DNA from 2 places in the Janthinobacterium sp. Mn2066 genome. Region 2 is predicted to be linked to the other one. Evidence: predicted binding sites of a transcription regulator. Region 2 holds the regulator's gene; the other holds the start of a gene.

What was found. The regulator NrdR, encoded in region 2, represses ribonucleotide reductase genes. The targets are predictions, from matches to a motif close to CACNANATNTNGTG.
Positions count from the first base shown of each region.
Region 1: the regulator NrdR is predicted to act here: its motif matches at 3,708-3,721, upstream of ACL9RI_RS00370 (ribonucleoside-diphosphate reductase subunit alpha).

Region 1 covers NZ_JBMOUF010000001.1:75,757-90,428, reverse strand. The annotation lists gene ACL9RI_RS00375 (ribonucleotide-diphosphate reductase subunit beta) at 1-382, opposite strand, end outside; gene ACL9RI_RS00370 (ribonucleoside-diphosphate reductase subunit alpha) at 483-3,440, opposite strand; gene ampD (1,6-anhydro-N-acetylmuramyl-L-alanine amidase AmpD) at 3,835-4,446, opposite strand; gene ACL9RI_RS00360 (sigma-54 interaction domain-containing protein) at 4,452-5,477, opposite strand; gene ACL9RI_RS00355 (PP0621 family protein) at 5,594-5,863, opposite strand; gene ACL9RI_RS00350 (cytochrome C assembly family protein) at 5,860-6,663, opposite strand; gene ACL9RI_RS00345 (MarR family winged helix-turn-helix transcriptional regulator) at 6,921-7,376, shown strand; gene ACL9RI_RS00340 (alpha/beta fold hydrolase) at 7,678-8,454, shown strand; gene ACL9RI_RS00335 (ABC transporter substrate-binding protein) at 8,522-9,493, opposite strand; gene ACL9RI_RS00330 (MacB family efflux pump subunit) at 9,637-11,613, opposite strand; gene ACL9RI_RS00325 (efflux RND transporter periplasmic adaptor subunit) at 11,610-12,797, opposite strand; gene ACL9RI_RS00320 (DUF3325 domain-containing protein) at 12,883-13,221, opposite strand; gene ACL9RI_RS00315 (PepSY-associated TM helix domain-containing protein) at 13,225-14,672, opposite strand, start outside.
Region 2 covers NZ_JBMOUF010000008.1:271,376-286,047, forward strand. The annotation lists gene ACL9RI_RS17570 (OsmC family protein) at 1-174, shown strand, start outside; gene ACL9RI_RS17575 (hypothetical protein) at 171-1,640, opposite strand; gene ACL9RI_RS17580 (riboflavin synthase) at 1,763-2,398, opposite strand; gene ribD (bifunctional diaminohydroxyphosphoribosylaminopyrimidine deaminase/5-amino-6-(5-phosphoribosylamino)uracil reductase RibD) at 2,423-3,526, opposite strand; gene ACL9RI_RS17590 (GspH/FimT family pseudopilin) at 3,640-4,194, opposite strand; gene ACL9RI_RS17595 (type IV pilin protein) at 4,232-4,714, opposite strand; gene ACL9RI_RS17600 (pilus assembly protein) at 4,739-8,413, opposite strand; gene ACL9RI_RS17605 (pilus assembly PilX family protein) at 8,410-9,036, opposite strand; gene ACL9RI_RS17610 (PilW family protein) at 9,055-10,017, opposite strand; gene pilV (type IV pilus modification protein PilV) at 10,014-10,577, opposite strand; gene nrdR (transcriptional regulator NrdR) at 10,764-11,225, opposite strand; gene glyA (serine hydroxymethyltransferase) at 11,367-12,614, opposite strand; ZMP/ZTP riboswitch at 12,726-12,848, opposite strand; gene ybgC (tol-pal system-associated acyl-CoA thioesterase) at 13,169-13,570, shown strand; gene tolQ (protein TolQ) at 13,615-14,304, shown strand; gene ACL9RI_RS17640 (ExbD/TolR family protein) at 14,344-14,672, shown strand, end outside.

The DNA of each region.
Region 1 (14,672 bases), on a different contig from region 2:
CGGCCAGCGAGTCGGCCGTCACGAAAAAGCCCAGGTTGCGCTTGACCAGGCGGCGCTCATCCTCGGTCAGGCCGTTCGGGTTCTTCCACAGCTCGATATCGCGCTGCATGTTCACTTCCTGCGGCATCCAGTGGTTGGCGCAGCCGGCCAGGTATTTATCCCACGCCCATTTGTACTTGAACGGCACCAGCTGGTTAACATCGGTCTTGCCATTGATGATGCGCTTGTCATCTGCGTTGACGCGGCGCGCCACTTGTTCGGCATTCGCTTCGGACGGCTCGCCGCCCGCCGGCAAGTTCAAATCGGTATTTCCCAGTGGCGCTTGCTGCGCCGAACGCGGCACAGCGGCCGGCGTGGCTTCATCATCCCATGACAACGACATAATTATTCTTCCTTTATTTACCGGCAATCCGGTCTTGAAAACATTCTGCCAGCCCGATAGCCGGGCTGGCCACTACTTCAACAGGCTGTTATTAGCAAGCTTATTGGCAAGCTTCGCACTCTTCAAAGCCATCGTCACCCGGGCGCAGGTAGCAGGCTTCGCCATCGGCATCGTCCGCTGCCGCTGCCACGGCAACCACTGGCGCCACCGCTGGTGCAGCTGCCGCCACTGCGGCTGCCGCTGCGCTGTGGGCGCTGGCCGACATGCCGCCGTCAACTGCCACGGCGTTCAGGGCGCCCGTCCTGGAGGTCGATTTCTCCATGTGGGTGGCGGCGATGGTACGCAGGTAGTAGGTGGTTTTCAGGCCGCGCAGCCATGCCAGCTTGTAGGTTTCATCCAGTTTCTTGCCCGAAGCACCAGCCATGTAGATATTCAGCGACTGCGCCTGGTCGATCCACTTCTGGCGGCGCGATGCGGCTTCCACCAGCCAGCTCGGCGACACTTCAAAGGCGGTCGCATAGATATCGCGCAGGTCTTGCGGGATGCGGTCGATCTTGACCAGCGAGCCGTCGAAGTATTTCAGGTCCGAGATCATGACTTCATCCCACAGGTCGCGTGCCTTCAGGTCGCGCACCAGGTAGCTGTTGATTTCGGTGAATTCGCCCGACAGGTTCGATTTCACGTACAGGTTCTGGAACGTCGGCTCGATACAGGCCGATACGCCGATGATGTTCGAGATCGTTGCCGTTGGGGCAATCGCCACGCAGTTCGAGTTACGCATGCCGAATTTGGCGATGCGCTCGCGCACTGGCGTCCAGTCCATGGCCGACGAGTTATCGACTTCCAGGTAGCCGCCGCGCTCTTCAGCCAGCAGTTTGACCGAATCTTGCGGCAGGATGCCACGGTCCCACAGCGAACCGGCGTAGGTTTCATAGCGGCCGCGCTCTTCGGCCAGCTCGGTCGACGCCAGGTAAGCGTAGTAGCACACCGCTTCCATCGAGGTATCGGCAAACGATACGGCTTCGTTCGAGGCGAACGGGACGCGCATCATGTGCAGGCAATCCTGGAAGCCCATGATGCCCATGCCGACCGGACGGTGGCGCATGTTCGAATTGCGCGCCTTGTCGACGGCGTAGTAATTGATGTCGATCACGTTGTCGAGCATGCGCATCGCGGTGCGGATGGTCTTGGCCAGCTTGACGTGATCGAGCTTGCCTTCTTTCATGTGCGCCGGCAGGTTCACGGAACCCAGGTTGCAGACGGCGATTTCGTCGGCGCTGGTATTCAGGGTGATTTCCGTGCACAGGTTCGAGCTGTGGACCACGCCCACGTGCGACTGCGGGCTGCGGATGTTGCAAGGATCCTTGAAGGTGATCCATGGATGGCCGGTTTCAAACAGCATCGACAGCATCTTGCGCCACAGGTCCAGCGCCTGGACTTTTTTGAACGAACGGATTTCACCGGCGGCAGCCTTGGCTTCGTAGCCCAGGTAAGCCGTTTCAAAGGCCTTGCCGACTTTATCGTGCAGGTCTGGCGTTTCGGATGGCGAGAACAGGGTCCACTCGCCTTTTTCCATCACGCGCTTCATGAACATGTCTGGAATCCAGTTGGCCGTGTTCATGTCGTGGGTGCGGCGGCGGTCATCGCCCGTGTTCTTGCGCAGGTCGAGGAATTCCTCGATATCCATGTGCCAGGTTTCCAGGTAGGCGCAGACGGCGCCCTTGCGTTTACCGCCCTGGTTGACGGCCACGGCCGTGTCATTGACGACTTTCAGGAAAGGCACCACGCCTTGCGACTTGCCGTTGGTGCCCTTGATGTGGGCGCCCAGGGCGCGCACTGGCGTCCAGTCGTTGCCCAGGCCGCCAGCGTACTTGGCCAGCAGCGCGTTATCCTTGATCGCGTCGTAGATGCCTTCCAGGTCATCCGAGACGGTGCTCAGGTAGCACGACGACAGTTGCGAGCGCAGGGTGCCCGAGTTGAACAGGGTCGGCGTCGAGCTCATGAAGTCGAACGAGGACAGCAGGCTGTAGAACTCGATGGCGCGCGCTTCACGGTCCGTTTCATTCAATGCCAGGCCCATCGCCACGCGCATATAGAACGCTTGCGGCATTTCGATGCGCACGTCGCTGATGTGCAGGAAGTAGCGGTCGTACAGGGTTTGCAGGCCGATGTAGCCAAATTGCAAGTCGCGGTCGGCCACGATGGCTTTCGCCAGGCGCTCCAGGTCGAAGCTGGCCAGCACCGGGTTCAGCAGCTCGGCGGCGATACCCTTGGCGATGTAGGCAGGGAAATACGTCAGGTATTCGGCAGCGGCAGCCGCTTGCGGCACGTCCTTGCCAAACACTTCCTTGCGCACCGTGTGCAGCAGGATGCGGGCGGTGACCTGGCTGTAGGCCGGGTCTTTTTCCATCAGCGCGCGCGCTGCCAGGATGGCCGACTTGTGCAGTTCTTCGACGGGCACGCCGTCGTACAGGTTTTTCACGGTTTCCGCCAGGATGGCGTCCGCATCGACGTGCTTTTCCAGGCCGGCGCAGGCAGCGTTGATCAGGTCGCGCACTTCCTGCATGTCCAGCAGGCGGCGCACGCCGTTGTCCGTGACGTTCAATTGTGGTGCAGCAACTTGCGCGGAAGCACCTTGCGCTTCCTTTTGCAGGCGGCGCTCTTCCATGTGCTTGGCACGGTACAGCACGTAGGCGCGCGCCACGTCGTGTTCGCCCGAACGCATCAGCGACAGTTCCACCTGGTCTTGCACATCTTCAATATGGAAGGTGCCGCCGCCTGGGTGACGGCGCACCAGCGCGGACACCACGGCAGTGGTCAGTTGCTCGACCAGTTCACGGATGCGCGCCGACGCCGCGCCCTGGCCGCCGTTGACGGCCAGAAACGCCTTGGTCATCGCGATGGCGATCTTCGACGGCTCAAATGCCACCACCGCGCCATTGCGGCGGATGATGCGATAGTCGCCCAGGGCCGCGCCCGTACTCGCAACGCTATGGGCCGCGCTAGGCGCTGGCGATACTGGCGTTGGATGGATGGAAATATCTTGAGGTGATTGCATTGAAGCTCCCGTTGTCAGCTAAAGTCAGCCTGCAGTTTTGCTGCCGCGTGTGTTGTTGAATAGAAGGCCCGAAACTCCGGGTTTCCTCAGGTAATATTATTGCAAAAATGTAAATCTATCATGCACAAGGCCGTACAGGATTGAAACCGCCAACCGCTATAGCCAGGCTGGCGCACAACACGATAAGGGTGATAAACAGCTAGTCCCCGCATGCCAATCCGGCAATCAGGGCAGCTTTGATAATAATTCTGAAAACGTCTGTGATGGCACTACATTTAGTGAGTGAGTCTTGGGTATGCACTAATTGTAGTACCCATCAAAAGCAGGCGCAATACTTTTCCGGTCCAGACCAGGCTATTTTTTTGTGCTTTTCAGCACGATTTCGATTGACTTTTCAGGCGCTGGATGGAAAGCCCAACGCCCGCGTAGTAAGCACTAACGCAGGCTGCCCGCGCAAGGCCTGGCGCCAGCTTTCCTGATACAAAGCCCAGTCAAAAAACGGCCCCGGATCGGTCTTTCTTCCCGGCGCAATATGTTCGTGCCCGCGCACCTGGGCCAGTCCGTAGCGCTGGGCCAGCGCCGCCGTCAGCGCCACCAGGACGCGGTATTGCTCAGGCTGGAAAGGCTGGAAGTCAGAGCCTTCCATTTCGATACCGATGGAATAGGCATTGCACTGCGGGCGTCCCTCGAACGTGGACGTGCCGGCATGCCAGGCGCGTTGATCAGTTGAAACATATTGCACCAGAGCACCATCGCGCCGCACCAAAAAGTGCGCCGACACCTGCAAACCGCGCAGGTCAGCGAAAGAAGGATCGGCATTATAATCCAAGCGGCCGGTAAACAAGTCCGACACATGCGGCCCGCCAAAATGGCCGCCGGGCAAACTGATGTTATGGATCACCAGCAAGTCGATTTCCATGCCCTCGGGGCGCGCGTCGTAATAAGGCGAGTCGTAGCGCACGGCGCCATCGCACCAGCCGCTCTCATCTATCTTCCATGCCTGCATCAAGTTCACGGCTCCTGTAACTGCAATTTTTGCATTTTATAGCGCAGCTGGCGCACGCTGATGCCCAGCTGCTGCGCCGCCCGCGCGCGGTGATAGCGGCTTTGCCGCAACGCCAGCACGATCATCTCGCGTTCCGCCTGGCTTAAATATTGGGCCAGCGGCAAGACCGGCGTCTCCAGCCGGGCTGCCATGCCGGGCAAGCACAGTTGCCGCGCCAAAGCCGCCGGTTTGAAAGGCAGCACGGCGGCCGGCGACGGCAAGCCCAGGCCATCGGGCGTGATCACGCCGCCATCGGCAAAGGCCAGCGCCCGCTCCAGCAGGTTTTCCAGTTCGCGCACATTGCCGGGAAATCCATGGCGGGCCAGCAGCGCCAGCACGCCGGGCGCCAGCAGGACGGCTTGCCGCGGCGCCAGGCGCAGCAGTATCGTACGACATAATACCTCCAGATCGCCCAGCCGTTCGCGCAGCGGCGGCACGGCCAGTTCGATCACATTGAGCCGGTAATACAAGTCCTGGCGAAACGTGCCGGCCGCCACGCCGCGCGCCAGTCCCTGCTGGCTGGCGCACAAGATGCGCACATCGACCGCCTCGTCGGCACTGCCGCCCAGCTTGCAGACGCGGCGTTCCTGCAGGACGCGCAACAGCTTGACCTGCATGGCCAGCGGCAAGTCATCGACTTCATCGAGCAGCAGGCTGCCGCCATGTGCTGCCTGGAACAAGCCCTGGCGCTCATGCAGCGCGCCCGTATAGGCGCCGGCGCGGCAGCCAAAGAATTCCACCTCCATCAGCGCTTCCGGGATCGCGCCGCAATTGACGGCGACAAAGGGCCCGCCGGCGCGCGCGCCCTGTGCATGGATGGCGCGCGCCGCCAATTCCTTGCCGCTGCCCGATTCGCCACGGATGGCCACCGGTGCGACGCAACGGGCGATACGGCTGATTTGCGCGCGCAGCGCCTGCATGGCGGCAGAATCTCCACACAACTGCGGCGGCGCGGCATGCTCGCCGGCGGCCAGGGGATGCGGCTTGGACATGGCTAGCCTTTCTGCTAAGGCGAGTGTGACTCGCTTTTGACAGATGCTACGCCTGCTGCGTGGAAGAGAACGTTACGGTACGGATGAGCAATGGAAAATGGCGCGATGCAGCCAGCCTAGGCGGTGGCGTGCGCGTGGCTACAGTAATCGTGGCCTTTGGCCGGCACGTTTTCGGAAGCCGGATAATAGACGCCGCAGTGGGCGCAGCACAGCATTTGCTCGGCGTCGGGCAATTCCTCGACGCGGCGGCCTGCCTGCGCAAACGGATGGGGCGGCTGTTGCTGCTGCTGTTGCGAGCGCGCGCGCTGCTGCAAGCCGCGGATCTTGCTGCGGATCGCAAACAGCACCAGGAACGCCAGCGCCAGCCAGAATAAAAATCGTGTCATGCAAATCCTCGGTGTAAAACCACTTCCAGTACAAAACGGCTGCCGACATAGGCCAGCAGCAAGGTGGCGAAACCTGCCAGGGTGAAACTCAGCGCTGTCTTGCCGCGCCAGCCACGCAGGCGGCGTCCGGCCAGCAGCGCGGCGAACAGCAGCCACGACATCATGGTAAACACGGACTTGTGATCCCAGCTCAAGACCGTGCCAAATAACTGTTCGGAAAAGACGATGCCCGACAAGACGGTCAGGCTCAGCAAGATAAAACCCAGGCCTATCATGCGAAACAACATTTTTTCCATCGTCAGCAGGGCAGGCAGTTGATCCAGTGCACTGGAAAAGAAACCACGGCGCCCGCTGCGCGTATGCAGGCGCGATTCCTGCAGCGCCATCAGCACGGCGTGAAAGGCGGCGATCGTCAAGGTGCTGTAAGCGAGCACGGCGATGGCGATATGCCAGCCAAACACGGCGGACTTGCCTTCCAGGCTGACCTGGCTGCCAGGAAAGACCCACGCCAGCACCACGGCGACGACAGCGCTCGGCATGACCATGCGGCGCAAGCCATCGAGGCTGAAATTGCGGTTTTCTACCCAGTAGGCCCCCACCGATACCCATAGCGCGGCCGACAGCATGGCGGAGAAACCAAAGCGCAAGGTGCCCGGCGCCATCAAGTCCAACCACAGCGTATAGCCATGCGCCAGCCAGGCAACGCCGGTCAGCGCGGTTATCAGCCGCCCCCGCGACGAAGGAAGCACGGCGCACACCGCATAGAGCACTGCGGCGAGGAGAAAGAAATAAGTCTGCATGTTTTAAGTTTACACCATAGCCGGCAAGCGCGATTCAGGACGGGATAAAGGGCATGGCAGGCCGGGCACGGACAACACCGGCGAGCATGCGCAGATAGCCTGCCATGATATCGCGCCTGAGAGCGGACGGGGTGGCCCGCCCTGAAGAATTCCATAATCTTTCAGGATGACTATATAGATAGGCGGCAAGTGCGCGCATCGACAAATACGCCAATTGCCGTTAGTCTGGCGCCATCCCCGTCTTTGATTGTTTTACCATGGCCACATCGAGCTCCCCCCCACCGTCCAGCCTGGACGATAAACTGTGTTTTCAGCTGTATGCCACCTCTCTGAAAATGACCCAGTTGTACAAGCCGATGCTGAGCGCGCTCAAGCTGACTTATCCGCAATACCTGGTGATGCTGGTGTTGTGGGAACAGGAAGGCCTGGGCATCAAGGACCTGGCCGCGCGCCTGCAGCAGGATTCCGGCTCCATCACGCCGCTGGTCAAGCGTCTGGAAGCGGAAGGCTATCTGCTGCGCAACCGAGACCCGCGCGACGAGCGCAACCGCGTGCTGACCCTGACGCAAGCGGGCCGCGAGCTGCGCAGCGCCTGCGCCAGCATCGATCCCACCATCGCGGCCAATTGCAGCAGCATCGCCGGAGAATTTACGCTCATCATGGAAGGCTTGCGCAAACTGAACGCCCAACTGGGCAGCCAGGTGGACAGCTAAGAACGCCGATCAAAACCTACTGCGCGTCGCGATTTGCGGCCTCCGATGCTCACTGACTCGGCATCCCCGTGCATCCGCACTGCTCCGCTTCTCAACCACAACTCTCATCCGCTCGCGACGGTTTTGTTCGGCGTTGTAAACCTGATCGTGCCGCCCGCATCAGCGGCTTAAAAATATATTGCGCACTAATGATTAGTGCGCTATTCTTATTTGCATGCGCTGCCCATTGCCAGTTTTTTCCATGGCAATTGCTTAGCACGCTAATTAATTACCTCTCCCCCAATCATCCAGGAGTCACACCATGTCGCACACTGCACTCAAATCCGCCCTGCTCGCTTCCGCCCTCCTCTCGACCGTCGCTTTCGCACCAGTCCAGGCCGCCAGCACGGCGCCTGCCGAAGACACTACCGTGGTACTGGTGCACGGCGCGTTTGCCGATGGTTCCAGCTGGGACAAAGTCATTCCTTTGCTGCAAGCCAAAGGCTTGAAAGTGGTGGCCGTGCAAAACCCGCTCACCTCGCTGGCCGACGACGTGGCCGCCGCCCAGCGCGTGATCGACGCCCAGACGGGCCGCGTGATCCTGGTCGGCCACTCCTGGGGCGGCACCGTGATCACGCAAGCGGGCACCAGCGACAAGGTCAAGGCGCTGGTCTACGTGGCGGCGTTCGCGCCGTCCGAAGGCGAAGCATCCGGCGACCTGGGCAAGGATTACCCGACGCCACCGGGCATCGCCACCCTGAAAGCGGACGCCTCCGGTTTCCTGTATTTGCCCGAAGAATCGGTGCGCCTCAATTTCGCCCAGGATTTGCCGGCCACCACCACCCGCTTGATGGCGGTCACGCAAGGCCCGATCCAGGCCAAGGCCTTTGCCGACAAGACGACGGTTGCCGCCTGGAAAAACAAGCCGAACTATTACATCGTTTCCGCCAAGGACCGCATGATCGCGCCAGAACTGGAACAGGCGTTTGCCAAGAAATTGCATGCCGTCACCACCGTCCTGCAAACCAGCCATGTACCGATGCTGTCGCAGCCGAAACAGGTGGCCGAAGTCATCCTGGCAGCCGCGGCCCAACGCTAGGATTGCTGCAGACATAAAAAAACCTCCGCAGCCGGCAGCTTGCGGAGGTTTTTTCTTGCTATTTGATTTACTTCACATTCAGGGTCTTTTTCGCCTGCTCCAGCAAATCGGTTTTCACCCAATCCCTGGCGACCGGCGGCTTGCCCATGCGGCCCACGCCCGTTTTCACCATCACGTCGGTGGTGATCTGGATATGTTCGGGCGTAATGTCATAGGAATACGGTGAGTTGCTGATGGCGTCATCGAAGTCCTGCTTGGTGATCTGGCCACGAAATACCACTTCGCGCACATATTTTTCCGCCGTCGCCTGGTTGTCGATAAAGGTCTTGGTGGCTTCGACGAAACAGCGCATGAATTTCTCGGCCACCGGACGGCGTTCCTTGTAGAACTTTTCCGTCATCACCATGGTGCGTACCGGCTCGCCGATCGGCGTTTCATATGGTTTCAGGATTTCCACGCCGAAACCCTTGTTGATCGCCTGCGACGATTGCGGTTCCGACTGCATCATGGCGTCGATATTCTTGCCCATCAGCGCCTGGTTCAAGTCTGCATAGGCGAGGAACACCAGTTGCACGTCCTGGCCCTTTTTCTCGGAGAACGTCAAGCCATTCTGCGACAGTTCGGCCAGCAGCAGCACCTCCTGGATGCCGCCGCGCGTCACGCCCACGCGCTTGCCCTTCAAGTCTTTCACGCTGGCGATTTTTTGCCCCGCCCCCGCCACCAGGCGCGCACCGCCCTTGGCGAAACCGGCCACCACATAAATCGGTGCACCACCGGCACGGCCGGAAATGGCCGCTTCGGACGCCGTCGCGCCCACGTCCAGTTCGCCCGCGATAATCGCCTGCATCACATCGAGGCCCTTGGCAAACACGTGTTCTTCGACCTTGATGCCGCACTTGGGGGCGATTTCCTTGATATACGACACGGCGCCGTAATGGGCAAATTTCAAATTACCCAGGCGGACAACGTCTTGCGCCTGGGCACTGCCCAGGCTAAAGGTCAGCAACAGTGTAGCGGCGATACCGGTTTTCAAGGACATATTCTGGCGCATCAAGGTCTCCTGTGTGGTGAAGGTGTATCTGCAAGGGCAAAACAACAAAACACTGTTTTTTGTTATGCAGCGATAGTACCGCGTGTTGAGTCAGGAGCAACCTTTTTCTGCCATAAACATGCTTTTAAGCATTACTGCCCTGCCAGCGCCACCACCGGATCCAGTCCCGACGCCTTGCGCGCCGGCATGAAGCCGAACACCAGGCCCGTCACCACCGCGCAGCCAAACGCGCCGCCGATGGCGCTCAGCGAAAAGATCACCGGCACTTCCCACACCAGCAGCAAAGCGGCAAACGTGATGCCGACCACGATGCCGGCCACGCCGCCCACCACCGACACCAGCACCGCTTCGGTCAGGAACTGGCGCAAAATGTCGCGCCGGCGCGCGCCCGTCGCCATGCGGATGCCGATTTCACGCGTGCGCTCGCGCACCGTCATCAGCATCACATTCATCACGCCGATGCCGCCCACCACCAGCGAGACGGCAGCGATCAGGCTGAGCATCATGGTCATATTGTCTTGCGTGCGCGCTTCGGCGGCGATCGAGGCGGCTGCATTGCTGATGCCATAGTCGCGGATGCGGTGGCGCTCGAACATGGTCTCGTCGACGGCTTTCTCGGTTTCGGCGATGCGCTTCACATCGTCGGCCGCCAGCACGATATAGGTCGGCTCGCGCTGGCCGAAGACGCGGATGCCGGCCGTGGAAAACGGCAGCAGCAAGACGTTATCTTCATCCTTGTCGCCCGTCAGCGCGCCTTTCTCGCTCATCACGCCGATCACCTGGAACGGTACATTGCCGATCAAGATGGTTTCACCGACCGGATTCGGGATGTCGGGCATCAGTTTATGCGCCAAACGCCAGCCCAGCACGGCGACGGTGGCCATCTCACGCTCGTCCTGCTCGGTAAAAAAGCCGCCATAGGCTACCGGCCAGGTCTGGATCTGCGGCAGCGCCGCGCCCGTGCCCCGCACATAGGTTTGCACATCGAGGTTGCCATGCCGGATCACCTTGTTGCCGGTGACGTTAGGCAGCACGTGCGCAATGCCCGGCACGTCGGCCAGCGCCTCCAGGTCGGCCAGGGTGATGCTGCGCCCGGGGATGCGCGAGCTTTCGCCGATCGATGACATATATAAGAGGTTGGAGCCAAACGCCCCCAGTTGCGCCATCACTTGCTGGCGCGTGCCCAGGCCGATGGCCAGCATGACGATCACGGACGCCACGCCGATGATGATGCCCAGCAGCGTCAAGCCCGTGCGGAAGCGGTTAATCCACAGCACGCGCCAGGCGGCCCGCGCCGCATCGAGCAATTCCGTGATCAGGGAAGCACCCGTGTCATGCGCCGCGCCCGACATATCGAGCGGCGGCAGCGCGGCGGCCGTCGCTGCTGCGGCAACGGCGCCCGAATCTGCGATGATTTCGCCATCGCGGATCTCGATCACGCGGCGCGCCTGGGCCGCCACCTTGCGGTCGTGGGTAATCAGGATGATGGTGTGGCCTGCGTCCGCCAATTCCCCCAGCAAGGCCATGACTTCGGCGCCGCTGCTGCTGTCCAGGGCCCCCGTCGGTTCATCGGCCAGGATGATGCGCCCGCCATTCATCAGCGCGCGCGCAATCGATACGCGCTGCTGCTGGCCGCCCGACAGCTGGTTCGGACGGTGGTCCAGGCGCTCGCCCAGGCCCAGCCTTTTGAGCAGCGCGGCCGAACGGGCGTGGCGCTCGGCAGCCGGCATGCCCGCGTACAGGGCCGGCACTTCCACGTTTTCGCGCGCCGATTCGGTGGCGATCAGGTGGTAGCCCTGGAACACGAAGCCGAACGCCTCGCGCCGCAGCCACGCCAGTTCATCGGGGTTCAGGCTGGCCACGTCCTGGCCGGCAAAGTGATACGTACCATCGCTGGGCCGGTCCAGGCAGCCCAGTAAATGCATCAAAGTCGACTTGCCGGAACCGGATGCCCCCACGATGGCGACGAATTCGCCGGCGGCGATCGACAGGCTGACGCCGCGCAGCACTTCCACGGCCGGCGCGCCATCGTGGCCGCCGTAGCGCTTGCGTATGCCTTGCAGTTCGATCAGGGGCAGAGGTTTGTCAATTTGATTCACCTCGCTCATAGCTGGAACCTGCTGGCGCCGTTACCGGCCGGCTGCTCTCCCGTGACCAGCAATTCGCCTTCGCGCAAGCCGTCCAGCACTTCTGCGTTCAGGCGGTTGCGCACGCCCACTGTCACCGTGCGCGTATCGACCTTGCCATCCGCCCCCTGCACCCGCGCCGTGAATGCACCGGCCTTCGCCCCCTCCTGGGTCGAGGGTTTCAAGGCTGGCAAGGGCACGGCCAACACATTCCTGGCCGACGCCGTGACGAACACCACTTGCGCCGTCATTTGCGGCATCAATTCGCCGTCCGCATTATCGACGTCGAACAGCACGGTATAGAGAATCACCTTGCTGGTCGATGGCGCCAGCGCCGTGCCGCTGCTGCTGCCGCCCGGCACCGGCGGCGCCGGCAGCACTTGCCGCACCTTGCCGCTCCAGCGCCGCTGGTCGCCGCCCAAAGTGGTGAAATACACGGGCATCCCGGGGCGCACCTTGCGCACGTCCGCCTCCGACACTTCCGTCCACACCGTCATGGCTGACAAATCGGCGATGCGCAGGATGTTTGGCGTCTGATAAGTGGCGTTCAGGGTTTGCCCCTCTTTTGCATCGAGTCCCACCACCTTGCCCGCCATCGGCGCGTAGATGCGCGTATAGCCCAGGCGCGCTTCATCGGCCTTCAGGCTGGCCTGGGTCTGGTCGATCTGCGCCTTCAAATGGTCGATCCTGGCGGCGGCCGAAGCCAAAGTCGCTTCCGCCGTTTCCACGTCGGCCAGCGGGGTGGAATCGAATTTGGCCATTTGCTGCTGGCGCCCGTGCTGCTGGCCTGCCAGGCGATGCTGCGCCTGCTGGTCGGCCAGCTGTGCGCGCAAACCGGCCAGGGCGGCGCGGCCCGCGTCGACCGTGGCTTGCTGCACGCTGGGATCGATCTCGGCCAGCAACTGGCCTTTTTCCACGCTGCTGCCCGGTTGCACGTGCAGGCGCGTGATCTGGCCCGACACTTGCGCGCCTACGTCGACATAGGTTTGCGGCTGCAAAGTGCCGATGGCCGTGACACTGGCCTCGATATTGCCGCGCCTGACTGGCGCCGTGTCGAACACAGTTTTCGGCGTACGCGTGGCCCAGACGGCGCCGGCGCCGAACAGGACCAGCAAAACTGCGCTGCCGATGATGCGCGCGCGGCGCTGTGGCGTGCGGGCGGCCATCAGGAAGTCGCCTTGTGGAAAATCAAAGAGGGTGTCGCCAAACGTGAAAAATGCATCTATCTATCCTTGAAAATAGCCATCAGAATTACTGCATAAAGGTCACCAGCCCTGCCAGCGCGGCGACGGCTGCCAGCAGGGAACTCCGCAACAGCAGCTTGGGCGCATACGGCAGCAGCAAGGCCACCAGCAGTGCACCGGCCGAAATAAACCCCACCCAGGCGACAAAGCCGACGGTGGCGCTCCAGCCAGCCACGCAAGGCCAGATGGCCAGCGCCAGCAAGAGCGTCCCCGCTATTTGCAAGGCGCGCCGCACGTTGATGGCAGCATCGCGGCCCCAGACCTGGCCATGGTGGCGATCCATCGCCAGGCTCAGGCTGGCCATGCCCGCATACGACAGGCCCAGCGCACATAAAATCACGTTCATCCCTCAGCTTCCTTCCATCGTTGTCTGCAGGCAGGCCGGCGCCGCCCGCTCTTTCGCGACCGCTTTCCTGGCCGGCTTTTCCTTGCGTTTATGGACTTTCCAGGCGCCCCAGGCGGCCAGCAAGCCGAAGGCCACGCTGCACAATTCCACGCCGGCGCTTTCCCAGTCGCCGCGCGCGATCTGCGCCAGCAGGTTGTCGCCCGTGCTCAGCACATTCAAGACGGGCAGCAGCAGGCACAGCACGGCCAGCAGCGCCAGCTGCTCGATCCATCCGCGTTTTTCCGGACGCAGGCAGGCGTGCAGCAGCATCAAGAACCACACGCCAAAGAAGGCCCGCACTTCCCAGCCCGCACGCTGTTCGATGCCGACGGGGATCAAGCGATTCGCCCACAGGTAGCCGATGCAGGCCACGGCCAGGCCGGCGATCGCCGCCACGTTCAGGCATTCGATCATGCGGTACACCCTTTCGGTGGCGCTGCCGAACTCACCGCCCGCCTTCTGGCGGCGCTTGACCATGAACAAAATGGCGCCCGTGCCCATCATGGCCGTGCCGGCCAGGCCGCACAAGAAATACAGCCAGCGCATGGGCGTGCCGCCAAAGCCTGCCATATGCAGATTGGACATCACCATGCGCGTGAGGCCTGCAGGCCCCGAGTCGGCGTTGCCCGGCTGGCGCACGGCGATCTGCTCACCGGTGGCCAGCGCATAGCAAGCCATGCCCGTATTGGCGCTGATCCGCTTGAGCGTGTCGCTTTCTTCATTCCAGCCATACATGCAGACGCGCATGGAGGCGTCGTTCGGATTGTCCAGCACCACGGCGCGGATTTCCTGATGGATGGCCTGTTCGGCGCGCAGCGCGTACGGCTCCAGGTCAGGGATCGCCATCGCCGCCCCTGTGCGGGTGGGTTTGCCCACATCATTCCAGTCGCTGAGAAAGGCTTTTTTGCCGTTTTCCATGCCGTATTGGGCCACCACGGGCGCCGGCACGTAGTCATCGCTGAAAAACGCGATGCCCGTATAGGCGATCATGAACTGGAACGGCAAGGTCAATACGGCCACCGCGTTATGCGCATCAAGCCAGGAACGCTGGCCCTTGGCCGGGCGGAAGGTAAAGAAATCCTTGAAGATGCGTTTATGCGTGATCACGCCGCTGACCAGCGCCACCAGCATGATCATGGTGGTGATACCGACGATCCACACGCCGATGCGGCCCGCATGCAGCTCATAGTGAAAATCGACGAAATGGTGGCCGCCGATGGTGTCGCGCTGGTTTGCTTCGCGCGCATGCTCGACCGGCGCACCCGTCAGCGGATTCAGGTCGGCCGAACCATAACCGCCGCTGGGCTGGAACCAGTAGGCGGACAAACCCTGGCCGGGCCGCTGCACGGGCCAGATTTCCCACATATCGGCCTTCGGATGCTCTTTTTCCATAAAATCGAGCGCCAGCGTCA
Region 2 (14,672 bases):
GACAAGGTTGACGACGGCTTTGCCATCACGGCCGTCCACCTGGTGCTGACAGCGAAGATTCCAGGCGCCGACCAGGCAAAATTCACGGAATTGACGGGCAAGGCCAAGGCCGGCTGCCCCGTGTCGAAACTGCTGAAAGCCAATATCACCCTGGACGCCACCCTGCTGCCCTAGATTTTCGGCACCGGCTTGACGGGCTCTACCGGAGCAACGGGCGCCACCAGCGGCTTTTGCGACTCGCTGGCAGGCAGGGAGCGGTTCATCAAGCCGGGATTCAAGGCAATATTGTTCAAGTTATAGGCGGCAATCGCCGCCGCCACGGATGGATCCTGCGATGAGGGCAAAGGCACGGCCTGGCCCGCGTTCTGGGCGGCGAGCTGCTGGACTTGCGCATTTTGCTGCGCCTGCTGCGCCTGCGCCGTCGTCGCCAAGCCCTGATCGGCCTGCAACTGCAGCTGGCTGGCCAGCGCTTGTGCGCGCTCAGCGGCCGCCTGGGCCGCGATTTGCGCATCGCTGGCAGCCCGTTGCGCGCGCGCCGCCTCATCAGCCGCCACTTGCGCCTGCTCTTGCAGCTGCGACTGCTGCAACTGGGTTTGCCGCACATCGTCCAGCCGCGCCTGCTCCTGCCGCGCCGATATCTGCTGCTGGTCCTGGCGTTCGGTATCGATGCGCTGGCTGTCGGTCCGGTCGCTATCGACCCGCTGCACTTGCACCTGATTCTGCTGCTGATCTTGTAACTGGCTCTGCTGTTGCGCCTGCAGTGGCGCCTGGGATATACCCGCCTGCTGCAACTGCTGCCGCTGGGCTTCCTGCAAGCCCAGGGTCAGTTCTTCCGTTTCCAGCTGTTGCTGTACTTCCAGTTGCCGCTGTGCAATAGCATCGACCTGCTGCAGCTCTTGTTCGCCATTCAAAATCCGGGCATCGGTCTGCGCTTGCACTTGTGCCTGCAATTGGGCTGCCGACAAGGGTACGGCCGGCACGGCCCCGCCACTCAAATCCGCTTCGACGGCCGCCGTGGTGGCCGCCAGCGCACCCTGCTGCTGCGCCAGTACGGCGCCCACCTGGGCCAGCACATCCGTTCCCTGCTGCAAGGCGCCCAGCGTTCGCGCGCTATCGGCCGCATAGGCCGCCTGCAGGAGTTGGGCATCGACTTGCTCGTTACGCAAGTCGATGCCGATATTGGCCAGATCTGCCTGCGTCAGCAGGGAACTGTCCTGGGCCAGCGCGGCCGCCGTATCCGTGCTGCGATCGCCGGCCAGCAAATCGTAACGTTGGGCCAGGTTATCTTGCGGATCGCCGGTCGACAACTGGCTGGCGTCGATGCCGCTGGTTTGCAGCTGGGCAAACGATTGCGTCAGTTGCTGTGCCAGCGCCACCAGGTCGGCATCGCGGTTGACAGGTGTCGCGCCCTGGCTGGCCTCATCGGTCGCCCCCTGCAAGGCCAGCAACTGCCGGCGCGACAAGGCCACGCCAGACAAAAACTGTCCCAGCGGCGAAATATCGACCAGGGTGGAAGAAATGAGGGGAATGGCCAGATGGGCAGCCGCCGTGGAAGACAGCGGCGCTGATGCGCCCGCCGGCCCTACCTTGGGCGTGGCCGGGATAATATTAGGCAGAGTCGCGCGCGAAATCGGGTCCATGACAGCCCTCCACTGCGGAAAGCTTCATAGTATGCGTCTCTACAGAAAAAGCAAAGCCTGGAGAAAAAGCAAAATAGGCCTGACAGTGGCTTACCTCAAAGAATGGGGTAAGCCAGCCGTATTTAAGCCGCAGACTTATCGAGCGACAACATGCGTTCCACGTAACGGGCGATCAAATCGATTTCCAGGTTCACTTTGGCTTCAACCTTCAAATGTTTCAAGGTGGTCATGGCGATGGTGTGGGGAATCAAATTAATCGAGAAACGGCAGCCGTTCACGGCGCCCGGCCCCAGGTCTTCCACACGGTTGACGGTCAAGGACACGCCGTTGACGACCACGGAACCTTTCAAAGCCAGGTATTTCGCCAGTTCCTGCTGCGCTTCGATGACCAGTTCCCACGATTCGCCCACGGCTTCGAACTTGCGCACGATGCCCAGGCCATCGACGTGGCCAGAGACCAGATGGCCGCCCAGGCGTTCCGCCAGGGTCAGCGCTTTTTCCAGGTTCACTTCCGTGGTGGTATCGAGACCGACGGTGCAATTGAGGCTTTCGCGCGAAACGTCGACGGTAAAGTTGGTGTCCGTTTTTTCCACCACCGTCATGCACGCGCCATTGATGGCGATCGAATCGCCCAGCGCCACGTCGGCCAGCGGCAAGCCGCCCGCATGGATGGAGAGGCGCACGCCGGCCTCGAGGCCGCCTTCCAGCGGCAATACGGTTTCAATTTTGCCAATCGCGGCAACAATTCCTGTAAACATGGTCGACCTGTAAAAAGTAAAAAGTTATGAATTGCGTTCGGTGAATCTTGCAAGGATACGCACATCTGCGCCGACCTGCTGAACCTGGTGAAATTGCAAGGCGTATTTTTTGTTCAAATCCGTCAGCGCGGGCAAGCTGAACATGCCCTGTGCGTCGCCGAGCACGGTCGGCGCCAGGTAGACCAGCAGTTCGTCCACGCAGCCTTCGCGTATCAGCGAACCGTTCAGCTTGGCGCCCGCCTCGACATGCACTTCATTGATCTGGCGCCGGCCCAGTTCCAGCATCAGCTCGGGCAAATCCACCTTGCCGGCCGCATTCGGCAGCAGGATGATTTCCGCGCCCAGCGCGCGCAGCTGCGCTTCCTTTTCAGGGTTGGGCACAGCCGCCACGATCCAGGTGCCACCGCCCGCCAAGATACGCGCATCGGGGCTGATCTCAAGCCGGCTGTCGATCACGATACGGCGTGGCTGGCGCGGCGTTTCCACGGCGCGCACATTCAATTGCGGATCGTCGGCTTTCACCGTGCCGATGCCCGTCAGGATGGCGCAGGCGCGCGCGCGCCAGGCGTGGCCATCGGCGCGCGCTTCCGGTCCCGTGATCCATTGGCTCTGGCCATTGTGCAAGGCCGTCATGCCATCGAGGCTGGCGGCCGTTTTCAAACGCACCCAGGGCTTGCCGCGCTGCATGCGCGAAAAAAAGCCGATATTCATTTCGTACGCCTCATCGGCCAGCACCCCGGTGGTGACGGCGATACCGGCCGCTTCCAGCTTGGCCAGGCCCTGCCCTGCCACCAGCGGGTTCGGGTCCGTCATGGCGGCCACGACACGGCCCAAGCCGGCGCGCACCAGCGCATCCGAACACGGCGGCGTGCGGCCATGGTGGTTGCACGGCTCCAGGGTGACATAGGCGGTAGCGCCGCGCACGTCGTTGCCGCGCGCCCTGGCATCGGCCAGCGCTTGCACTTCGGCATGATCATGCCCTGCCGCCTGCGTCACGCCGGCGCCGATCACCAGGCCATGCTTGACGATCACGCAGCCGATACGGGGATTGGGCGAGGTCACATACAAACCGCGCGCCGCCCATGCCAACGCCAGGCGCATGCCATCTACATCATTGAGTATTTCCACAGGCTACTTTGCTTGAAGGTTGCTGAATAAGGTTGCTGAATAAGGTTACTGAATAAGGTTACCAAATAAGACGATTAAATAAGAACATGACTTGCCTGGCGTTGCCGCAGCGGCTAACTTTCCGCCACGCCACTGCAATTGGCCACCTGCTGCGGATCGCACGTGCGCACCCTGCCCAGCATATTGATTTTAATATGTCGTACCTGTTTTCCTGAAATCAAGGACATCGTGCCCCAGCGCGCCGCCAGGCTATTGCTGGCACTGCAACTGCGGCCCGCTCCATTATAGGCAATATAAAACGGCGCCGCGCCCGACGTAAAAGCAAACTGTGCGCTGATGCCCGCCGCCAGCGGGCCCTGGCGGAACAGCAGCTCATCGCCGTCATCGAACACCAGGTTGCCATTGCGGTCGATAAACACCAGCCAGCCCGTGCGCCAATCCATGCCGCCCGGCCCGGCCGGCATCAGCAGCACCCGCCGGCCACGCGCCATCGCCTGCGCCCGCGTCAATTCGATGGCAGAAAACAAATCCGTGGACGCCGCCCGCAAGCGTTGGCGCTCCAGCATCTGCTGCAGGCTGGGCAAGGCGGCCGCCGCCAGCACGCCGGCGATCGACAATACGGCCAGCAATTCCAGCATGGTGTGACCGGCAAGCCTGCTTGAAAGCATATTTCCTCCCTCCATAAGCAGCTTTCGACCACCATGGCTAAGGCCAGCAATGGGCAGCCGGCCCGCTGCTGGCGCGCACACCGGCGCTATTCAAACTCAGTACGCCGCAATCGGGATCGCGGAAGTGCTGGTCTACCCTGGGTGTGCCTGGCAAGGCCCGCAGCAGCACGCATGGATTGATCTGCACGCCAGGACAGGCGATGGCCTCGATTTCATACGCGCTGCGGCCAGCATTGCCCTCGGGACCCTCGCCAGACCACCACTGGAATTGTTTGGCTACCGGGTCGGTTGAGGCCGCCGAAAAAAGCAGATAGCTATTATTTTGCGAGTAATAACGTTCCTGCTGCTGCATCAACTGCAGCAAGGCCGCTTGCCCTTGTACCCGCTTGGCCCGCAGCACATGGCCGTAGTAGGCGGGCAAGGCCAGCGCCAGCAACAGCGACAGAATCACCAGCACGGCCATCATGTCGATCAGGCTGAAACCCTGCCTGATCGAAGAAAACTCCAGCGTGCGTGGCATGGTCCCTCCTTTCGATGGTGACAGCTATTTCTTGGCAGCCTCATGCAATTCGCGCCAGTTCGCCACTTCGCGCCAGCTCAGGCGTCTGGCCGGCAGCGGCGCACTGACGACCTTGACGGCGGCGCCCGGCAAGCCGGGTTGTAACACGGCAAATTGCTTGCGCCCCTCGGCCCGCCCGGTCGCCCCTGCCGCAGCGACGCTGCTCTTGATTTCCAGTACCAGCGGCGGCGCACGTGCCAGGCCGTCAAGCAAGCGGCCCGTGATCGCATCCGCCTGTATCAAGCCCAGACCATCGGCGGCAAAGCCACCGAGCGCATCAAGCACATACAGCCTTGTGGCCGGCCTGGCGCAGGCATCGTGCCCCGGCAAGACGGTATTGAAAAACACTTGGCCAGCAGCCAGCACGGGGCTATGGATGCTGCGTTCGCCCGTCTGCGCCGTATTATTGAAATCCAGATACCAGCCATGCCTGGCGCCCGCGTCGTCCGTTGCCGTACCGGCGTAGCGCAGCTCGGCGCCAGTGACGACATAGCCATCCGTCGCCACGCCCAGGCTGCGCTGCTCCAGGCTATTGCGGCTACGCGTGGGCGCCAGCTCGCTCAAGTCATCGTGCACGGCATAAAACGATTGCGACAGCAGGGCCGAGGGCCAGGTGTCGGCCGCCTCGGCCAACTTGCCGGTGCCGAACAGCAACAGATAACCGCCAGCCGCTGCATACGCCACTTTGACTTGCTGCGAGATCGGCTGGCGCACTCCTTTTGCATCGCGCGCGACAAAAACGAGTTTGCGCGCCCCGCCATCGCTCCATGGTGGCCCGCCGGTAAAATCGATGCGCCAGAGATTGCCCTGCAAATCACCCGCATAGGCAAGGCCAAGCGCGCCATCGTTGCCGGCTACCAGGGCGGGCGGCGCCAGGGCCTGCGCCGCCACGCCCGTATCACCATCAGCGCTATCGACCTGTACCAGCGGCACTTTCAGGCGATAGTAGTTGCTACCCAGCTGCCACGGCACGCCGGGCGCCTTGTCCAGCGCCAACAGGAAAATGGCGGCAGCTGGCTTGCCGACTGCATGCCCATCATCCACCGTATTGTTATAGCCGCTGGAGACGATCACAAAATCGCGGTAAACGGGCAAGCTATCCTTGCTGCTCATGTTCAGCCTGGCAAAGCCGGGCGGCGCGCGCAGATTGCCCATGCTGCTGTCATCGCGGTCGGTAAATTCCCACAACGCTCCTGCTTGCGCGAAACGTTCCGGGTCCGTCACGTCGAGCGCAAACAGGCCTTGCGCGCCACCGCCCATGCCGGACACCAGCACCGTTTTCCAGCGCCCCTGCACCAGCACTTCTGCGCTGGCGGCAGCGCCATCGAGCAGCGGGCCGCCTCCGTAGTGGGTGCTCGCACTGGCGGCAGCCCCATGCAGCAGGGCGTGCGGCAAATAAGCGAACAGCTCGCTGCCGGTGCGCGCATCGAAACCATGCAGCAAGCCATCATTGGCGCCCAGATACAGCATCTTGCGCCGCACCTGCAACGATTTACGGTGCAGCGCATAGTCCGCGCCCGCCAGCCCCAACGATGGCGTGCCCACATACACAAGGTTGCCGTAAGGCGCCGCGCCCAGGGTGCCGGTCCGGCGGCGCAAGACGCCGCCAGGCTGGCCCACCTCGCGCATCCGTTCCCCCAGCAGATAATGAACGCGCGCGTCGCCCAAACCATCCTGACTATCCTCGCCATCGAAGATGCTGCGCTGCCCTGCATCCAGGCGCGGCCATGACAATGGAATCAATGCGCCTGACGCAGCGGGTGTAAACACGGGCCGCGCGGCCTGGCCAGCCACCCACAGCGGTTTGCCGGCAATCACGGCACCATCGGCACCCACAGTAAAAGGCAGGCGCGACAGGGTCATGCTGCCATCAGACAACTGCATCTGCGACTGGAACAGATACGCTCCTTCTGCGCCGCTGGCCAAGGCCATCAACGAAGGGCCTGCTACCGCAGTAGACGGCACGCCATGGTCGGCCGCCAGGAAAGCGGCGCGCACGCCGGCGATCAGGGCCACAGGGTCGCTGCCCGACAAATAATGGCTGGGCAAACCGCTATCGACATCACTATCACGATCAGCGCCATGCCTGGCGGCCAATACCAGCGGTGTCGTGGCGGCAGCGACATGATTGGCGGGCAGCAACTCCCCCGCATAGTGCGTCAGCGAGCCAACACTTCCGCCCGGACGCAGCGCAGACACATGCGACCAGTATGCGAGGCCAGCCGCATGAAAACTGGCGCCGCCCATGCCGTCCCTCATCCATTCCAACCCCGCCAGATTGCTGCCGCGCTGCATCTCCAGCGCCCCGACCGCCCGCGTCCAGGCCATCACGTCCAGCGGCGGTGCAACAAAACCATCGACACCACGCGCGCGGTCACCGGGGTCGGCCCCGCTATTGGGCAGATTTCCCGGCACATAACGATCAGCCGTCATGCCGGCGTCGCCCAGGCTGATCACGATATGGCGCTGGCAACTGGCCACTTGCGGATCATTCCAGTTCGTAATAACAGGCCAGCCATCATCGGCCACTTGCGCCATGGCGGCGCTGGCTTGCCGCCCCTGCAGGTAGCGCAAGGATTCATACAGCAATTCCGCCAGCGGGGCCGCCCTGGCATAGGCGCCCGGGTGCGGTGTATCGCTGCGACCCAGCGTATTGATGTAAGTGGTCACCCCGCCGCCACGACCCGTGTAGACGCCGGTCGTCGCAAACCATTCGGCATCGGGAGAATCTTGCGGCAAGAAATCGGGCGACATCAAGCGCTGCGCTCCCAACTGCGCCAGCGGCGCGCGCAGCACGCCGCCGTACACGTGGGCATCCGTCGATGGCATCGCGTTCACGTGGCCGAAAACGCCGATGCGCAGCCTGCCGCCATGGCGTTGTATCGCGCCCACCGGCTTGTAATTCTTGCCGTAAGCCATACACAAATCGGGCCGCAGCGGACCTTCCAGCGCATCGCAGACGCGCACGCGGGCCAGGAATATGCCCAAACTGGCGGCCATGCCGGGCGATTCGCAACTGCCGCCCTGCGCCAGCGCGCCAGCGCCAAACAGCAGGCGGTTGCGGCAAGAAACAATGGACAGTTGCTCCACTGAAAATGGCGTGACCGTTTGCACACCCTGGCGCAACAGCTTGCGGGGAAAATACGCTGCATGGGCATAAAAGTCGATACCTGTGTTGCCATCGGGAAGATAAGCGCGTTGCACTACCGTCTTGCGCACTTCATCGATCACCCGGTCGCCGCCCGTAAAAGCATAGCGCACGATGTCGAGCATGCTGGTGCCGGCCCAGTTCAAAAAGTTGCCGCTGAAACTATCGCCGCCACAGCCATGTTGTCCATCCGCCGGTTTCAGCACGGAGAAGTAAGCGGTCGCTACGCGCAAGTCCGGTACGCTGGCGCCACCCTGGCTGCGATAGGGATAAACATAGCAAGAGCGCACGTCAAAATAACCGGCGTATTCGCGTGTGGGCGCATACTCATCGGCATAGGCAGCGGCGGCGGCCGCGTGCGTAAACGATAGATTGAGCAGCACATTGGGCAGCACCCGGGCGCCTTGCAAGCCGACATCGGAGCGGTCCAGGGCCACCGTGGGTGCAGCAGCATATACACTGAGACAACACAGGCAAGCTGCCAGCAGCAAGGTGTGCAGCACCGATTTCATGGCGCCACCCCGGCCGGCTGCTTGCGGTAATACGTTTGCAGCACGACCTGCGTATCTCCATTGGCGCCAAAACCGATGGCCGTCACGCGGTACAGATAACTGGCAGGTGCGGCGGCTCCCGCCTCCTCGCCCGGCGCATGAAACGGCAGCAATTCAATCAGGTAACGGGGACGCCGAAATGGCAAAAATCCCTGCCCCGTTTGCATGGCTGCGCCCGTAAAGCGGCCATACGCGACTGTGGTACCCACACCCTCATCATCTGCAGCGAGATCCTTGACTAGCCATACGGGTGGCGCCGATCCGGTCGCAGGCAAGCACAATCCCGGCTGTTCGCCACAATCCGCTGCAAAACCGGCTGCGCTGTCTGGTGCAAACATGGCGCTGCGGCCCGGTGCGGCCGGCTGGCCTTCGATGTCGCGTTCCGCATCCATCAGCGCCTCCTCTGCGGCGTGAAAAGCAGTATGCCGGTCGCGCTCGCCACGCGCAGCCTTCTCTCCCAACAAGGCCATTTGCGCCGCCGATACGCCCAGCAACAGGATGACCAGCAGCAAACACAAGGTAAACACCAGCGCCACGCCACGTTGCCCTGGCCTGCTTGCCAACGCGTTCTGGTGGACAGGCATCACGCTTCCCATATTCAACTACGTCGGCATATTGCGCAGCATGATCGTCAGCTGCACCAGGTGATAGTGACGGCCCTGCTGGAGCAGCGGCAAGCTGGCACGCACGATGCGCACGCCAGCATCGGTCGCGCCATACGCGTCGGCGTACGCCGCGCCGAACAGGTCGAATTGCGCCGGCCCCAGCTGCGCAGCAGATGCATTCCCCGTTTCACCATGCAGCAGCAAGGCCACGCGCACGCTGGCCACCCTTTTCCAGTGCGTGCGCTGATGCAAGTCGCGCTGCCGTGCCGCTGCGTCCGCGCCCACCAGCGTCAGAGCCGCATCGCGCGCAGCCAGTTCGCTGGCATTTACGTACTGGTTCGGTACGCCATCGGGCGGAGCATCCGTATCGAGGCCATACAAGACCTGGAAACTGTCGACGCCACGGATGATGGCGTCGGCGCCCCAGCCGCCGCTTGCCGACCGGTACTTGCAGCGTAATTCAGCGTCGCCCGCATCGTCGCGGGCCACATAAAATATGCTCCAGCCCCGTTGTGCCTGTGTATCTGCGGCACCCACGCCAAAGCCGGCGCAATTGAGCACGGAACCGTCGCCGCCCGCATCCTTGCCTGCGCCGTCATAGCGCAAGGCCAGCACATCGCTGCCATGCACGGCATTCGTCAAAGGCAGCGAAATGCCATCACTGTTCTTGCCCAGGCTGCGTGCATCGAGTCCGGCGATATTGGCGCTGCCATAGGGAGCGTGCATCAGGGGTGCGGCGCCGGCGTCCCAGTTCACGTACGCCGTCTGGCGTACGGCGCGGGCGATGGTGTCCAGCGCATAGCGGCCGTTGTCGCTCAAACGCGCGTTGGCCGCCTGGTCTGCATAACTGGCGCTGGCGGCCAGCAGCATGGCACTGGCCGCCAATATCAGCATGGCGCCCAGGCCCAGCGCCACCAGCAGTTCGACCAGGCTCATGCCTCTTTGAAGAAGCGTCCTCATGGGCTGCCTCCGCCCAGTTGCATGGCCAGCCTGGGCAAGGCCTCGGCAGTTTGCCCAGCGGTTTGCCGGTCAGTTGGCCGCCCGCGCCAGCCCAGCTTGATAACGATGGGCGCGCCGCTGCCGCCGCTGCAGGTCCAGTGCAAGCCGTGCGCTGCCGTATCCCAGGCTTGCAGGTCGCGGCAGATCAGCAGCCGCGCGCCGGGTAGCGCAGAGCGCAATTGCTGTTTCCATTCGGCGATATCGAATTGCGCCAGTTGCGCGCCGGTACACGCTGCGGCGCCGAAACACGCGGATTGGCCGCCATCGCCCGCACCGGCGTCAAGCGATGCATCGTAGTCCAGTCCAAGATAGGGATTGCCGGCATCGGGCAGCCCGCTGTTGCTCCGCATGCGCTCGGCCATGCCCGCCGCCAGTTGCGCCGCCGTCGACAGCAAGACCGATTCGTGACGCGCACGCAAGGACGCCAGGTGCAGCACACTGCCGCCCAGCACGCCGATTGCCAGCAGCAACAGCGCCACCAGCACTTCGACCAGGCTACTGCCATGACTGCCGCTATGCATGGCCAACTCCCCCTGACAAAGAAAGAAGAACCGCAAATACGCCCGGCCCAGCTAAACGATAGGTCGACAGCAGAATTCAAACATGAGCTAGCGCAAACAGCGCAGCGATAAGGGGGAAATGAGGGAGAAAAACGAGGCTAGAATTGAAGAGTCCGCTTGCCAGGCAGACTCAAAACATGCAGTAAATTAAGGCTTACGCGGATGGCCCACTTCGGCGATCGCATCCTGGAATTCCGCCAGGTCTTCAAAATTCTTGTACACGGAAGCGAAGCGGATATAGGCGATCTTGTCGAGCAATTTGAGTTCCTGCATGACCAATTCTCCGATGTAGCCGGAATCGACTTCGCGCAGTCCGCTGGTCAGCAGTTTTTCCTGGATGGAAACGATGGCCGTATCCACGGAGGCGGCCGCGACGGGGCGCTTGCGCAAGGCCAGCATCAGACTGCCGCGCAACTTATCCGCAGCGAACTCCGTCCGGCTGCCATTCTTTTTGACGACGGCCGGCATGATAAGTTCAATCCGTTCGTAGGTCGTAAAACGCTTGTCGCATTTGCCGCAGCGGCGGCGGCGCCGTATGGCATCGCCCTCCTCCGATACGCGCGTATCGAGGACCTGGGTGTCGCCGTGCTGGCAAAATGGACATTTCATGGGGCAGATACAACTTTATAGTGGTTTTATGTCAAGGCGTCTTAAAAACAAGGGCGCCAGGATACACTCCGGGCGCCCTGGGGCACGACTGGAATGTGTCATGCAGAATCTTACTCTGTATGACACATTCTGGACAAACAATTATGCAGCGTACACAGGGTGCGCATCAGCCAGTACTTTCACGGCCGCCTTGACGCGTTCGATGGTGGCGGCGTCATGCGGATTGTCCAGCACGTCGGCGATCAGGTTGCCCACTTGCTCGGCTTCCGCCTCCTTGAAACCGCGCGTGGTCATCGCCGGGCTGCCCAGGCGGATGCCCGAGGTGACGAATGGTTTTTGCGGGTCGTTCGGGATGCCGTTCTTGTTGCAGGTGATGTGCGCGGAACCGAGGATGGCTTCGGCTTCCTTGCCCGTCAGGTTCTTGGCGCGCAGGTCGACCAGCATGACGTGCGATTCGGTGCCGCCGGACACGATGCGCAGGCCGCGCTTGATCAGGGTTTTCGCCAGCACGTCGGCGTTCTTGACGACTTGCTTCTGGTATTCCACGAATTCCGGGCTCAGCGCTTCCTTGAAGGCAACGGCTTTGCCGGCGATCACGTGCATCAGCGGGCCGCCCTGGATACCAGGGAAGATGGCCGAATTGATGGCTTTTTCGTGCTCGGCCTTCATCAGGATGATGCCGCCGCGTGGGCCGCGCAGCGATTTGTGCGTGGTCGAGGTCACGAAGTCGGCGAATGGCACCGGATTCGGATACAGGCCAGCGGCGATCAGGCCGGCGTAGTGGGCCATGTCGACCATGAAGTAGGCGCCGACTTCCTTGGCGATTTTCGAGAAACGCTCGAAGTCGATCTTTTTCGAGAAGGCCGACGCGCCGGCGATGATCAGCTTGGGCTTGCGTTCACGCGCCAGGCGCTCCATGGCTTCGTAGTCGATGTCTTCTTCGGCCGTCAGACCGTAGGACACCACCTCGAACCATTTGCCCGACATGTTCAGCGGCATGCCGTGGGTCAGGTGACCGCCTTCGGCCAGCGACATACCCATGATCAGGTCGCCCGGTTTCAGCATGGCGAAGAACACGCCCTGGTTCGCCTGCGAACCGGAATTAGGCTGCACGTTGGCGGCTTCGGCGCCAAACAATTGTTTGACACGGTCGATCGCCAGTTGCTCGGCCACATCGACGTATTCGCAACCGCCGTAGTAGCGCTTGCCTGGGTAGCCTTCGGCATACTTGTTGGTCAGCTGCGAGCCTTGTGCTTCCATCACGGCTGGCGACGTATAGTTTTCCGACGCGATCAACTCGATGTGATCGTGCTGGCGCACGTTTTCTTTCTGGATAACGGCGAACAATTCAGGATCGACGTTGGCGAGGGTGTGATCTTTTGCAAACATGTAAAAACTCCAAGTATGAGGGTGCTTGTACTGGCAGGTTGGATCGAATGAGGGGAGCCGGAGTTGAGTGAAAAACAACATTGAGCAGGCAGCCTCTTCGTGCATTTCCATAGTGGCTGCCCAGGCGAACGGCTGATGAAATCTCACGTTTCCCGGTGGATGCCCACCTTTCGCCGGAAACCGACCGCCACCTATGGAGATCATCCCGACTTTTCGCCAGTCACGTGAGACGTAATGGAACACAAATTGTAAGTTAAGTGCTCAAATTGAGCAAGGAATGCAACTGTGCAGCTATAATCGCCGCGCGCCCGGAAAGGCGGGCAGAAATGCCGGGAATTTCCGGCGTCAAGGGGGCGCTTCTTAAGCTGGACTTAAACCTGAAAATGGCTTGTAAGCGTATGTTACGAGGCTTGTCATCACAGCCAGTGTTCTCACACAATGCTGCGGTGCAACTTGTGGCCCCTTTAAGCATGGCATTTCGGCAAGCGCCTTTCCTTGTGATAAGAAAAATCGCGTAAAATGTTGCTCAATCTCATTAATATGGCGCAATAAACATGCCTTCAGTCTTTACCTGGAATGTACGTGTCTACTACGAAGACACCGACGCCGGCGGCATTGTCTATCACGCCAACTACTTGAAATTCTTTGAGCGCGCGCGCACGGAATGGTTGCGCGCCACGGGGATTGACCATCAGGCATTGAAGCAGCAGCATGACGCAGCGCTGGTAGTCAAAAGCATCAGCACTGACTATCATGCGCCAGCGAAGCTCGATGACACGTTAAAATTAACATTAAGTATAGAAAAATTGGGGCGCGCTTCCATCGTTTTCCTGCAACAGGCCTGGTGCGGCGACACCTTGCTCAACACAGCCCGCGTCAAGATCGGCTGCGTCGATGCGGCACTGCGCCCGCGCGCCTTGCCCAATGACTTGAGCGCCCGCATGCGCGACGCCTGAAGCACTCCCACCTTCCGGATAATTCACCAACAGACTGACAGCCAATGAACGTTTCACAAGATCTTTCTTTCCTCGCGCTCATCACCAATGCCCACCTGATCGTGCAACTGATCATGGCCCTGCTGTTGCTGATCTCCCTGACCAGCTGGACCTATATTTTCCGCAAGGTGTTTGCGGTGCGCCAGGCGCGCCGCCAGACGATCGAATTTGAACGCAGCTTCTGGGCCGGCGGCAACCTGCATGCGCTGCACCAGAGCGCCAGCGGCAACCGCGACAAGAGCGGCGCGCTGGCCCGCATCTTCGACGCCGGCATGGGCGAATTCATCAAGGGCAAGGCTTCCTACAGCCCACGCGAAGCGCTGGACGTCGGCGCCGTGCTCGATGGCGCCCGCCGCGCCATGCGCGCTGCCTTCCAGCGCGAAATGGATGCACTGGAATCGCACCTGGCCTTCCTCGCTTCGGTCGGCTCCGTCTCGCCGTATATCGGCTTGCTCGGCACCGTATGGGGCATCATGAACGCCTTCCGCGGCCTGGCCAACGTACAACAAGCCACCCTGGCCGCCGTGGCGCCCGGCATTGCCGAAGCGCTGATCGCCACCGCCATCGGCCTGTTCGCCGCAATTCCAGCGGTGGTTGCCTACAACCGTTTTTCGCACGATATCGACCGCCTGGCGATCCGTTTCGAGAGCTTCGTCGAGGAATTCTCCAACATCTTGCAGCGCCAGTCGCGCTAAGAGGGAGCACTGCTGATGGGTTCCTTCAATAGTGGCGGCATGCGCGGTGGCCGTGGCCGCAAGTTCAAGTCGGAAATCAACGTCGTGCCGTATATCGACGTGATGCTGGTGCTGCTGATTATTTTCATGGTCATGCCGTCGTCCAATAATCCCAGCGTGGTCAATTTGCCCAACGCGGAAAAAACCGCGAAACCGCCCGACGACTACATCCAGATCGTGCTGAAGCCAAATGGCTCGCTGTCGATCGGCGTGATCGGCAAAGAACAGCTGGCGCCGGAAACGGAACCGAACCGCGACGCCCTGCTGCGCAATCTGCGCGGCCTGCATGCAGCCAACCCGGACTATCCGGTGCTGATCGCAGGCGACAA